One region of the Brevibacillus ginsengisoli genome, then DNA from elsewhere that is predicted to be linked to it. Evidence: riboswitches for the same ligand, from Rfam matches in the RefSeq annotation. Region 1 holds a riboswitch; the other holds the start of a gene.

Region 1 (5,977 bases):
AACGGGGGACAGTAAAGACTAGCGAATTCGTGTAAAAGTAAGATACAATCATCCCATACACAGAAGACAAAACCTGGTCAATGCGACTAGGTTTTGTTCTGGGAGGATGCGAACGTGATCAAAGCAATTGACGCACACATTCACTTGGATAAATATGATGAACCGTTTCATTTGACGGACATGAATTCTGAGGCTGTGACCCTACAAGCAGCTCAGCTGGTAAAAGGACTGGCCACAAGCCCAATCAAAGCACTGATTGCCGTTTCGATGAATCAGCGTTCTTGCTTGACGGTGCGACGGCTTCAGCAGCAGTTTCCAAAACAAGTTTTTGCGGCTTACGGCTATCATCCGGAACAAGAGCTGCCGAGTGAAGCGGAGTTGAACTGGATCTGTGACTTCATCCGAGCGAATCGGCAGGAGATTGTAGCTATTGGGGAAGTAGGGCTTCCGTATTATAAGCGCACCGAAGCGGAGCAAACCGGACAGGCATTTACAATCGAGCCGTACTGTCAGCTGCTAGAGCAATTCATCCAATTGAGCAAGGAAGTCAATAAACCAATAGTAATGCATGCGGTTTATGAAGACGCCGATATCGCCTGTGACTTGTTGGAGAAGCATCAGGTGTCAGCCGCTCATTTTCACTGGTTTAAAGGGAGCGATTCGACGATTACCCGGATGATCCGTAATGGCTACAGAGTCTCTATCACGCCGGATGTTCTCTATGAAGAAGAGATTCAAGCTCTCGTCAGTAAATATCCGCTAGAATTACTGATGGCTGAGACAGATGGGCCGTGGCCGTTCGAAGGCCCGTTTAGCGGATTGATGACACATCCTCGAATGGTTATCGATGTGATTCAACGAATAGCTGAGCTTAAAGGGCTTTCGATCGATGAAACGGCCAGAACCATTTTTGCCAATACCCAGCAATTTTATCAGCTTCCTTGGGATGGACAAGAATAGTTACATAGGAGTCTCTATGGATTGCAAGCACACCGTTTTATACTCGCGTTTACTATCGTACATGTGAAGGTCCGCCATGTGAATGAGATCATCAAGAGTGCTGGCGTCGCGCGGATAAACGGAGACGCCGATAGAAGCGGTAATATTTATGCGAAATAAGTTGGTAAGCCGCTCTAATTCCTCATGAATCTGTAAGACGGATGCAGCCGTCTCTTCTTCATTCACATCTGGAATGACAATGAGAAACTCGTCACCACCCCATCTGGAGACAAGACTTCCTTTTGGAAGGTTGCAACTCAGGATTGTGGCCACATTTTTTAAAACATGGTCGCCAAAAAGATGACCGTATTCATCGTTGATTAATTTGAAGTCATTGACGTCCACGACGATCATGCTCACTTCTCTGTCTTGCTTTTTCATCGTGTTGAGGAGCTTCATGACCATCTCGGTTAAATAACGTCTGTTATAAACTCCTGTCAGTCCATCATGTTCCGAGTAGTATTTGGCACGATCATACTGTTTGCCTAGAAACCAGGCTACCAGCAAGTAAGTTATGTCGATCAAGTAGATAAACATCCCTACAGCTTGGAAGTCGCTAGAAAAATAGGCAGCTAAAGTAAACAAACAAATGAGTGTTAAAGTGAACCGTCCCGTATATTTCATTTCCACACCTCTTTTCGGCAACCCGGCTGTCGTTGGCTTTTAAAAACCATTAGACCCGCAGCTTTGCGTCCACACCTTTCGATGAGTTTGCTATTTTCGAAGAATATCATTCGATTAGGGACTATATTCCTAATTATACACTGCTTATATGTGTTATAAAATACCTATTAAAATGTTTTTTAATAAAAAAATGCAGAAAAACTCTCAGTGATTCTAATGACCAAAATAGGAATTTAGTATATATTAAAAATGCAGAATATTGCCCCAGTCTTCAGCCTCGGAGGATCCTTACAAGATGGAACAGGACGTACAACTATATAAGAAAGTGCTTAATCATTTAGTGGAAGGCCTTATGATTACGAACCAATCAGGACTCATCACGTATGTCAATCCGGCTTTTACGGATGTTACGGGTTATTCTTTTGATGAAGTGATTGGTCAGAATCCTCGTTTTCTCAAATCGGATTTGCATGATCAAGGTTTTTACAACGAAATGTGGAAGGGTATTGCGAATCTAGATCGCTGGGAAGGTGAGATTTGGAACAAACGCAAGAATGGCGACGTGTATCTTGAGCATCTCATCATAACGGCCCTTCGCGATGAAAGTGGAAATGTTGCCCATTACATAGGATTACTGTCTGATATCACCACCAAACGAAAAGTTGAAAACTCTTTGTGGCAGAGCACGCATGCCTTGAAGGCTGTTATAGAGGCGTCTCCTATCGCGGTCATTACTCTTGATCAGGATCAAAAAGTCACCATTTGGAATCCGGCGGCGGAAGAGATATTTGGTTGGAAGAGAGAAGAAATTGTTCACCAACCGTATCCCCTGATCGCTCAAGAGAATAAGAAGGAATTTGCAAAAATATTCGATGATGTTATGCTCCGAAACAAAAAGTTCACGGGACTTGAAGTGCAAAGGCTGACCAAAGATGGTTTCCTGAAGTGGGTGAGTCTTTCTACAGCTAAGTTGTCTGATAATGAAAACAATACCACTGGATTTATCGCTATGTTTAAAGATATAACGGATAGCAAGCTGGCAGAAGCGCGAATTAATTTTATGGCACTTCACGATGAATTGACGCATTTGCCAAACCGACGGGCGTTAAAAGAACGAATCGATGAAATCGTCATTTCGACAACGGATCAAAACAAGACCTATACGATTTTGTTTATCGACATTGATCACTTCAAAAAGGTAAATGACTCCTTAGGCCATCAATATGGGGATACCCTTCTGATTTCTTTGGCCAATCGGATGAGCCGCTGCCTTGGGATAAATGATCGTTTGTTTCGCATTGGCGGAGATGAGTTTGCCGTGCTTTTATCTGATGTGGAGTCAGAACAGGAGATTGGTGAGATCGCGCAGAAAATCATCAACTGTATTGAAGAGCCTGTGATTGAGCAGGGTTATGAGTTTCATCTCTCCTGCAGCATCGGAATCGCCGTCTATCCGAACGACGGAACCGATACGGAGACGCTATTGGTCAACGCGGATACGGCCTTGTATCGAATTAAGGATAAAGGAAGCCATTATCAATTCTATAAGCCCAATATGAATGAAAAAGCACAAGAGCGAATCGTTATCGAAAACGATTTGTACCGTGCGTTGGAGCGTCATGAATTTGAGCTGTACTATCAGCCGCAAATTCATGTGAAGACCGGTAAAGTCGTCGGAGCGGAAGCTTTGATCCGCTGGAACCATCCCAAATGGGGACTCGTGTCACCCGCGCAGTTTATCCCGTTGGCAGAGGAAACCGGCTTAATTATACCGATTGGCGTTTGGGTGATGCGGACGGCTTGCCGCCAGTTAAAAGAATGGAATGAAGGAAGGATGGAGCCGATCTCGATTGCGGTGAATCTTTCTTCCAAACAGTTCATGAAGCATAACCTCATCTCTACGGTGAAGTTCATTCTGGAGGAGAGCTTGTGCAACCCGAATTATCTGGAGCTGGAGATTACGGAGAGCATGGCGATGGATGTCAGTCATACGATGAATACCCTACAAGAACTAAAACAGCTTGGGGTCCAAATCGGCATGGATGACTTTGGAACGGGCTACAGCTCGCTTCATTATCTCAAACGTTTGCCAATCGACAAATTAAAGATAGACCAATCCTTCCTGAAGGAGATTACGCAGGGAGGCAACGATGCGGCCATTGTCGCAACGATTATCTCTATGGCGCACAACCTGAATCTCAAAGTGACGGCAGAAGGCGTAGAGACCGAGGAACAGCTGCAATTTTTGCGGGAGCATCACTGTGAAGAGGCGCAAGGGTATTTGTTTAGCCGACCGATTCCGGCAATGGAGTTTTCCAACAAGTTCTTATTGATCTAATATCATTCAATGAAAAAAGAGACTCGTTCTTGCTTAGGCAGGAAGCGGGTCTTTTTTGCTTACCTTTGGACAAGTACTTAAATTTTAAAAAGTAGCTTGACAAAAGTAAGTAACATAACTTATTATACTTACATAAAGTAAGTTAAATACTTTTCACTCATTCATAAAGGAGAGGAATTATCATGATGAATCTAGGTCTTTTAATCATTCGTTTGGTTGTAGGTTTAACCTTCGCGGGGCACGGCACACAGAAGTTGTTTGGCTGGTTCGGCGGATATGGCTTGAAAGGAACTGGCGGTTGGTTGGAATCAATCGGCGTCAAACCAGGAGTCCTGATGGCCGCCATTGCCGGATTACTTGAGCTTGCTGGCGGTTTGTTCTTCGCAGCTGGCGTATTTACGTGGGTGGCTGCACTTTTCATTGTCATGACGATGTTGGTCGCAATTGTAAAGGTTCATGGCAAAAACGGTTACTGGGTAACGACGAACGGATTTGAGTACAATCTGATGTTAATCGCCGTTGCTGTGGGTGTCGCCCTCATCGGTCCTGGCGCATACGTTTTGTTTTAATATCTAATCCACAAACAAGAGCCGCTTCGCATGGAGTAGGCTCTTGTTTTTTTGCCATGGTTTGACAAGGGGATCATGCATATTAATAATGGTCTTGTTACATATGAATAGAAACAGTCGATAATCCTCTATGTAAAGGTGGGATACAGATGGATGTTATAGAAGCGATTCGTACAAGAAGATCAATCGGCAAGGTAAAAAGTGATCCCGTAGATCAACAGGTGATCGAAACGTTGCTCGAGGCGGCGACTTGGGCGCCTAATCATCGACATACCGAGCCGTGGAAATTCTTTGTCATGACAGGGGAGGGCAGACGCAAGCTGGGAGAGGGATATGCTGCCGTTACGCGGGATGAGATGGATGACCCGACGAGCGAGGAGAATCAGAAGCGTTTGGAAAAAGAAGTAGAAAAGGCTTTTCGTGCCCCACTCGTCATCACAGTGGCGGTGGTTCCTTCCGATCACCCGGATGTGCTGCTGTTAGAAGAGCGCGCTGCAGTGAATGCCGCCATCCAAAATATGCTGCTGGCTGCTCATGCGCTTGGACTGGGAGCCATTTGGCGGACGGGTAAACCAGCCTACCACCCCATAATGAAGCAGCAATTTGGATTGCGTGACCAAGATGAAATTCTCGGATTCATTTATATTGGCTATCCTGACATGCCGTCGCCGAAAGGGAAACGGAAAGCCTACACGGAAAAAACGGTCTGGATAAACGAATAAACCTTCGAATCAGCTAGTAAAAGCAGCCGAAATGCTTCCACTCCGCAGTTGATGGCAAAGATGGCGTAAAAGTAGTGGTATCCCAACCAGCTGACTTCGATCGCGCAAAAAGTTTGAGTGTAATGGAAAACATCTTCCAAGGCAACAAAGACGCTATACCTAAGAAGTACTTCTGTCCAAAAATGGAAGCACTTCTTTTTTTATGATTAAGTTTTATTTCTTTTTCATTGAAAAAACGTCTTCATCTCGATATGGTAATAGAGTTAAATAGCCCCATTCTTTTTAGGAGGACAGGAGAGATCGCATATGATACACCTACCGATAAATGAGCACTTATCCTTGAAATTACCCGAGCCAGGGGACGCCCCACAACTTTTTGCGCGGATAGACGAATCAAGAGAGCATCTTAGTAAATATCTTCCGTGGGTAGAAATGACCAAGAATCTGCATCATACGGAATCTTATATTGATTACCTTCGCAGCCAATTTGAAGCGAAGCGAGTATGTAAATTCTCTATTTTGTGTGACGAAGAAATCGTTGGCGAAGTAGGATATGGATTTATTAATGCCAAAGACCGCTCAGCAAGTCTGTCGTTCTGGTTGGCTAGCAAGTGGGAAGGGCAAGGGATTGCTACTCAGTCTGCCCGTGCCATGATCCAATATGGCTTTACGGAGCTTGGGCTGAATCGAGTGGAAATCCACTGTGCGATAGACAACGAGCGCGC
Region 2 (5,977 bases), on a different contig from region 1:
TCCGATCGGGCCGACCATTCGTCTGGAGTGCAAGCGTGTGGATAGTGAAGTTTTATTTGAGGTCGAAATCAGTCATGAACGCTACAAGGAATTGGGTTTAAAAATTCACGATAAGGTGTACGCAACGATCAAGAACTTGCGTATGTTTCAAGCCACCAATCAAGTTACGACGGTAATTGCGGAACAAACCAATATTCCCTTCTATACAGCCAATGCCCATAGCTAAAGTTCACCCCCCTTAACTTTCGGGATAAGGGGGGTGATTTTTATAGAATTAGTTCGTAATAATCATTGGCGCCAGTTTCCGTGAAGCCACAGGATTGATAGAGTGTTAGGGCATTCTTGTTCTCGACGGCCACTTCCAACGCAATTCGCTTTGGTTGTTGAAGGAGCAACAGATCGATGGTTTGCTGAAGAATCTGACGTCCATATCCACGCCCTCGCAGCTCAGGAGTGACGCAGAAGCCGAAGATAAAACCATTGCCGCCTTCCAATTGGATGCAGATTTTGGCGATTGGTTCTCCGTTTAATGAAGCAATATAGGTACGATCGGATTTGGAACTTAGCGTAGAATCTACATAGTCGCGGGAATCTTCTTCCGTCATGGAGAATCCGGTAACGTTCAGGTGAATAACCGTGTCTCGATCTGCTTCTGTCGCCTTGCGCAATTCAATATCTCCTGTAACCGCAACACCTTCGCTTCCAGCCTGATACTCCATCCAATATTCGGAGAACGAGTAGGGCACATTCAAGGATCCCATCAACTGTTTTCCTGATTGGGAACGGTTGTGAACGATAAAAATAATCTTGGGAATCTCTCGTTGTTTACACTCATCAATCGCTTCTTGGAGGAGTGAGCGGAAGATACCCTTCCTGCGATAATCAGGGTGAACCATTCCACTTACTTCAGCCTCTGTAGAACGGAAGGAGTAGATTCCTAAGAATCCAACAAGTTGATTATCCTCGTAGTAGAGAAAATCATTGGTTTCATTAGTGGGACGGTTGCGCAGCATGTCCCGATTTAGTTTGAGTTGAATATTTTCCGCTTGGTCACAAAGCGCCGCCAATTGCTCTATCTGCTCCAGCTCTTCTTTGGTTAACCCTTGTTTTTTTACCAAACCATTGTTTATCATTCGATCACCCTTTTTGCACGATATCTTTTCAAAGACTAACTAAAGTATAATGAAATATGTTTATTATACAAATTTTCGTACTAGTACATACCGCAATAATTGAGATGACAACGCGGCAAATATTGAGGGGGTGCCGAGCGTGGAAATGGTACTGGAAATGAACTTTAGCGGGCTGCGAATATTTCATCTGGAACCCCACTCCTCCGATGTATTGCATGGCCATGGAGATTGCTATCAAATGAGTATTCCGCTAGCAGGTACACCATCTATTCAGTGTAATCAGGAAATTCGCCGCTTAAGTACGAAGAATCGGTTAGTCGTGTCTCCAGATGACGAGCACAGGCATTATACCGATGAAAAACCTGCCAAAATCATGGTGCTTGGAATCAAACAAACATATATGGCGCAAATACTGGAGGAACAATGGGGGGTATCCGCTAATCGATTCCAGTTGGATAAATGGGGAGAAGGGTGCAACCGAGATTTCTATCAACTGGCTCAACGTGCCTTCTTAGAGACCATGCAGATGACATCTATCCCGTTTATGTTAGAAGAGCTGGAGTATCAGTTGGTCAAACAGTTGTTACTCGTCCAAGAGGGGACGCACAGAAACCATCGCGATCGAGTAGAGCAACGGCAAGCGGGATCTGCTCTTTACCATCCTGCCTTAAAGCGGGCAATGGAATACCTTCAAGAAGAATTTACCTCTGAGCTTTTTCTTGATCAAGTGGCGCGTATATCGGGAGTTACCAAATTTCATTTAATTCAACTGTTTCGTAAACAGTTGGGAACAACGCCGAGCCAATATTTAACGGAGCTACGGTTGAAAAAAGCGCGTTGGTTGGTCCAATTCACCGCACAGGATATCACTTCTATTGCATTTGAAGCAGGTTTTGGAAGTCTTAGTGCTTTTCAACGATCGTTTAAAAAAAGATATGGAATGAGTTGCCGGGAAATGAGACAGCAACGCTAAAAGGACCGCTATAAAATATTTGGAATTTGAATGAAACTGTCTATATTTTCATAATGAAAAATGGTACATTGGTACTAAGAATTACCAAATCGAAAAATGGGAGCGATGATCGGTCATCTGTATCTTGGGCACTTGGATGACACGGAGCGATTAGTGCAACCGACCAGTTAATTCCAAATGTAACTGGTCTATTTTACTTGTATACTGTTACTTCCTTTTAATGGAATGGTGAAAACGATGAAAATAGTAATAGCAGTGGACGGAACAGAATTCTTAACCAAATTTCACGAATTTATTGAACGTTTTTTTCCGGGAATCCCCAAGGAAATCCACGTTCTTCATGTAATTCCAAGCTATGCCGCTTTAATGGATACGTATCCGGAAATAAAGCAGGTCGTCCATCGTCAGGCGGAAGAACTAGTGAAAAAAGTGATGGATTTTTTCACTGATTTGGACGCCCAGTTGGAAGGCATTGTATTGGAAGGCACGGTAACGAAGATGATTCTGGAATACTCGAATCAAAAATCGGTAGATGCGATTATTTTGGGATGCAGAAGCTTAACCAATTATTCAACATTGTCACTGGGAAGCGTCAGCCTCGGAATTGCTAATCAATCCCAAATTCCGGTCATGATCGTGAAGTGAGGAGGATGCGCCATGATGATCAAGAAGATGTGTTGCTTTTGCTTCGGAGCCTCGGTGTCTAGTCTCAGAGAGGAGGAAAAATGGATTTGCCCCCATTGCGGCAAGGACATTAGTACGCTTCCAACTGTTTCTGAGGAGGAGTCGTTTTCCGAAGAGTACATTAAAACGATTTTGCAATATAAGGAAGACTCCTATCAGTTTGATACCGTTGAAGAGCGCGCTCGAATGAGGGAGCGGTCTGTTGAAGCTGAGGTTAAACACCTGCATGATCAGACAGAGATGATTTTACAGGCAGCGGGTGAAGGAATCTTCGGGTTGGATATCCAAGGGAATATCACATTTATTAACCCGGCTGCTTTGAAAATGCTGGGATTTCGTCGAGAAGAACTGCTCTATCATAAAATCCATCAGTTAGTCTATCGCGTGAATCCAGAGGGGGAGGCTGAAGAGTGTCCCTTTGTACAGGCCATGCAAGAGGGAATCCCACAGTTGCGGACAACCGACAATTTCTTGCGCAAGAATGGGGCAAGTTTTCCCGTTGAATATGTAGTGAGTTGCATACGGAAAAATGGCGCAGTAGCTGGAGCGGTTTGTATTTTCAAGGACATCTCAGAACAGTTGCTAGCCCAAAAACAGATTCGAGAAGCGAAGGAGCAGTTGGAATCCTTTATTAACCATACAACAGACGCTATTGCCATTGTCGATTTGGAAGGAATATTACTCTCAGTCAATACCGCTTATGAAATGATTTTTGGCTGGAAAAAGGAAGAATTGGTCGGACAAGCCTTCCCGATTATCTTCCCTAATCTGTATGAGGAGTATAAGATGAACTGTCAACGCGTCATGGCAGGCGAGAAATTGACTGCAATGGAATCGATACGCCGACACAAAGATGGCACCTTGATAAACGTGAATGTGACCTATTCGCCTGTTCATAACGGTTCGGGAGAGGTTGTGGCCATTGCCAGTACGATTCGGGATATGCGGGATCGCAAGCAAATCGAGAGAGAATTGAAGGAGAGCGAGGAGCGGTACCGCCAGCTAGTCGAGTTTTCTCCAGATGCTATGCTCGTTCATTGTGACAATCGAGTAATCTACGTCAATCCAGCCGCGATGCAAATGTTTGGCGCGAAAAACGAGGAGGAGCTGATCGAGAAGCCTGCCATTGAGTTGGTTCACCCAGATTCCCAACAATTGGCCAGATCTCGTATGGCATTCTTACAAAACGATCATGCAAAAGTTGAACCTCTTTATGAAAAATTGGTTCGATTAAATGGAGAAGTCGTTGATACTGAGGTAACGGCTATGGCTTTTCTTTATCAGAACAAGCCAGCTGTCCTGTGCATTATTCGCGATATTACTGATCGTATGAAAGTGGAAGCGGCTTTGCGAGCAAGTGAAGAGAAACTGCGTCAAATCACCGATCACTCTTCGGACGTTATCTGCCAAATGGACCAACAGTTCGTCATCGAGTATATCAACCAGGCTTGTAATCATGAATTTGGCTACACTCAAGAGGAGATAGTTGGGAAGTCTATTGTTGAGTTTATCCATCCTGATGACCGTAAGATGCTTACAAGTGAAATAACGAGATGTATGCGTTCGATGAACTCCTGCAAAACAGAAATTCGCCTGCGCCATGCCAAATCGCATTACATTTGGCTTGAGGTAGCGATTAGCTTCATATTGGATGATCAGGGGAAATGCGAATCGATTATTCTTGTCAGCCGCAACGTAACCGAGCGCAAACAAGCAGATGAGATGATTCAGAAACAAGAAAGACTCCTCAAAGGAGTTGCCGATGCCGCTCACTATTTATTGACGATGCCTGAGGAATTCGGAGCAACGATTCACAAGGTTTTAACGATCCTTGGAACGAACGCCGACGTGGACCGGGTCTATGTGTATGAGAACCATCATGACCCACAGACGAATGATCTTCTGGTCAGCCACCGTTATGAATGGGTGCGTGATTCGGTTGAGCCGCAATTAAGCAATCCGCTGCTTCAAAATATCTCCTACAAGAAAATGGGCATTTCACGTTGGTACGATCGGCTGTCTTCTGGAGGGCTAATTGTAGGTCTAGTGAAGGATCTACCCGAGGAAGAGACAAGATTGCTTGAATCACAGGGGAGTCTTTCCTTTCTCATTGTTCCAATCTTCGTAGGTGATACCTTCTGGGGTTTTATCGGATTTAATGATTGCAACAATGAAAGAGTTTGGAGCATTAATGAAGAAGCGATTCTGATTGCCGCCGCTGCCAGTATCGGTGGAGCGATTAGACGGTACAATCAGGAGGAGCTGTTAAAGCGTGACATCGAAGAGCGTATAAAAGTAGAAAGGGAGCTTGCGGCCACCAATCAAATCTTGCAAGAAATCTCTTCTGTCGATGGACTTACAGGGATCCCTAACCGACGTTTTTTTGATGAAAATTATCAAAAAGAATGGAATCGGGCTTTGCGAAACAATAAGCCGTTATCCATTATTATGTTTGATATCGACTTCTTTAAGGGATATAACGATAGCTATGGCCATCAAGCGGGAGACGACTGTCTCAAGCAGGTAGCCCAGCTAATCAGTGCGCCTTTAAGACGGCCGGGTGATTTTGCGGCAAGATATGGCGGGGAAGAATTTATTGTAGTTTTACCAGAGACAGATTGCGCCGCCGCTGCTATGATCGCCGAGAAAATTCGCCATAATGTGGAGACGGCTCAGTTCCCCCATAATCAATCGAGCATTAGTCCGTATGTCACCATTTCTGGTGGAATTGCGAGCACGATACCAACTTCGGAACAGCAACCCAAGACACTGATCGCAACAGCAGATAAAAACTTGTACGAGGCAAAACAAAAAGGACGTAATCAAGTAGTAATCTCATAGAAAAATGATAATAACGGGGGATATTATGAGGATTGGTATTACCGGGAAAATTACGATGATTGTATTATCAATTGTTTTAGTAAGCATCAGTCTTCTCACTGTGGTCAACTATGTGACCAGCTACGAGCAGGTGAAACAGGCTGCCGGTGTGGAATTGATCGGGTGTGCCAACATCACGACGGGAATCCTGAACCCAGGGGATATCGAGAAGCTGACAGCTGGAGATGAATCCATTCGCCAGCCAATAGAAGAGCGAATCAGCTGGACAATCGCCAAAAAACCGATCTTCAAAAACGAATATATCTTATCGCTAGATGGCAAGCTTCTGGCGGCGGACAAGTATTTG

Evidence for each region. A riboswitch is a leader RNA that binds a small molecule or an ion and turns the genes downstream of it on or off. The one in region 1 is predicted to bind cyclic di-GMP.
Region 2: another riboswitch for cyclic di-GMP. It lies ahead of ACQCN2_RS22220 (universal stress protein); the one in region 1 lies ahead of ACQCN2_RS00175 (GGDEF domain-containing protein).

What each region holds. Positions count from the first base shown of each region.
Region 1 is NZ_JBNJQR010000001.1:27,882-33,858, forward strand. Features, by position in the region: gene ACQCN2_RS00170 (TatD family hydrolase) at 115-960, shown strand; gene ACQCN2_RS00175 (GGDEF domain-containing protein) at 961-1,623, opposite strand; cyclic di-GMP riboswitch class I at 1,637-1,725, opposite strand; gene ACQCN2_RS00180 (sensor domain-containing protein) at 1,919-3,961, shown strand; gene ACQCN2_RS00185 (DoxX family protein) at 4,144-4,530, shown strand; gene ACQCN2_RS00190 (nitroreductase family protein) at 4,680-5,252, shown strand; partial or broken gene ACQCN2_RS00195 (D-ribose ABC transporter substrate-binding protein) at 5,288-5,404, shown strand; gene ACQCN2_RS00200 (GNAT family N-acetyltransferase) at 5,559-5,977, shown strand, end outside.
Region 2 is NZ_JBNJQR010000013.1:89,436-95,412, reverse strand. Features, by position in the region: gene ACQCN2_RS22235 (sulfate/molybdate ABC transporter ATP-binding protein) at 1-226, shown strand, start outside; gene ACQCN2_RS22230 (GNAT family N-acetyltransferase) at 267-1,133, opposite strand; gene ACQCN2_RS22225 (helix-turn-helix domain-containing protein) at 1,279-2,106, shown strand; cyclic di-GMP riboswitch class II at 2,198-2,280, shown strand; gene ACQCN2_RS22220 (universal stress protein) at 2,344-2,751, shown strand; gene ACQCN2_RS22215 (PAS domain S-box protein) at 2,764-5,631, shown strand; gene ACQCN2_RS22210 (methyl-accepting chemotaxis protein) at 5,657-5,977, shown strand, end outside.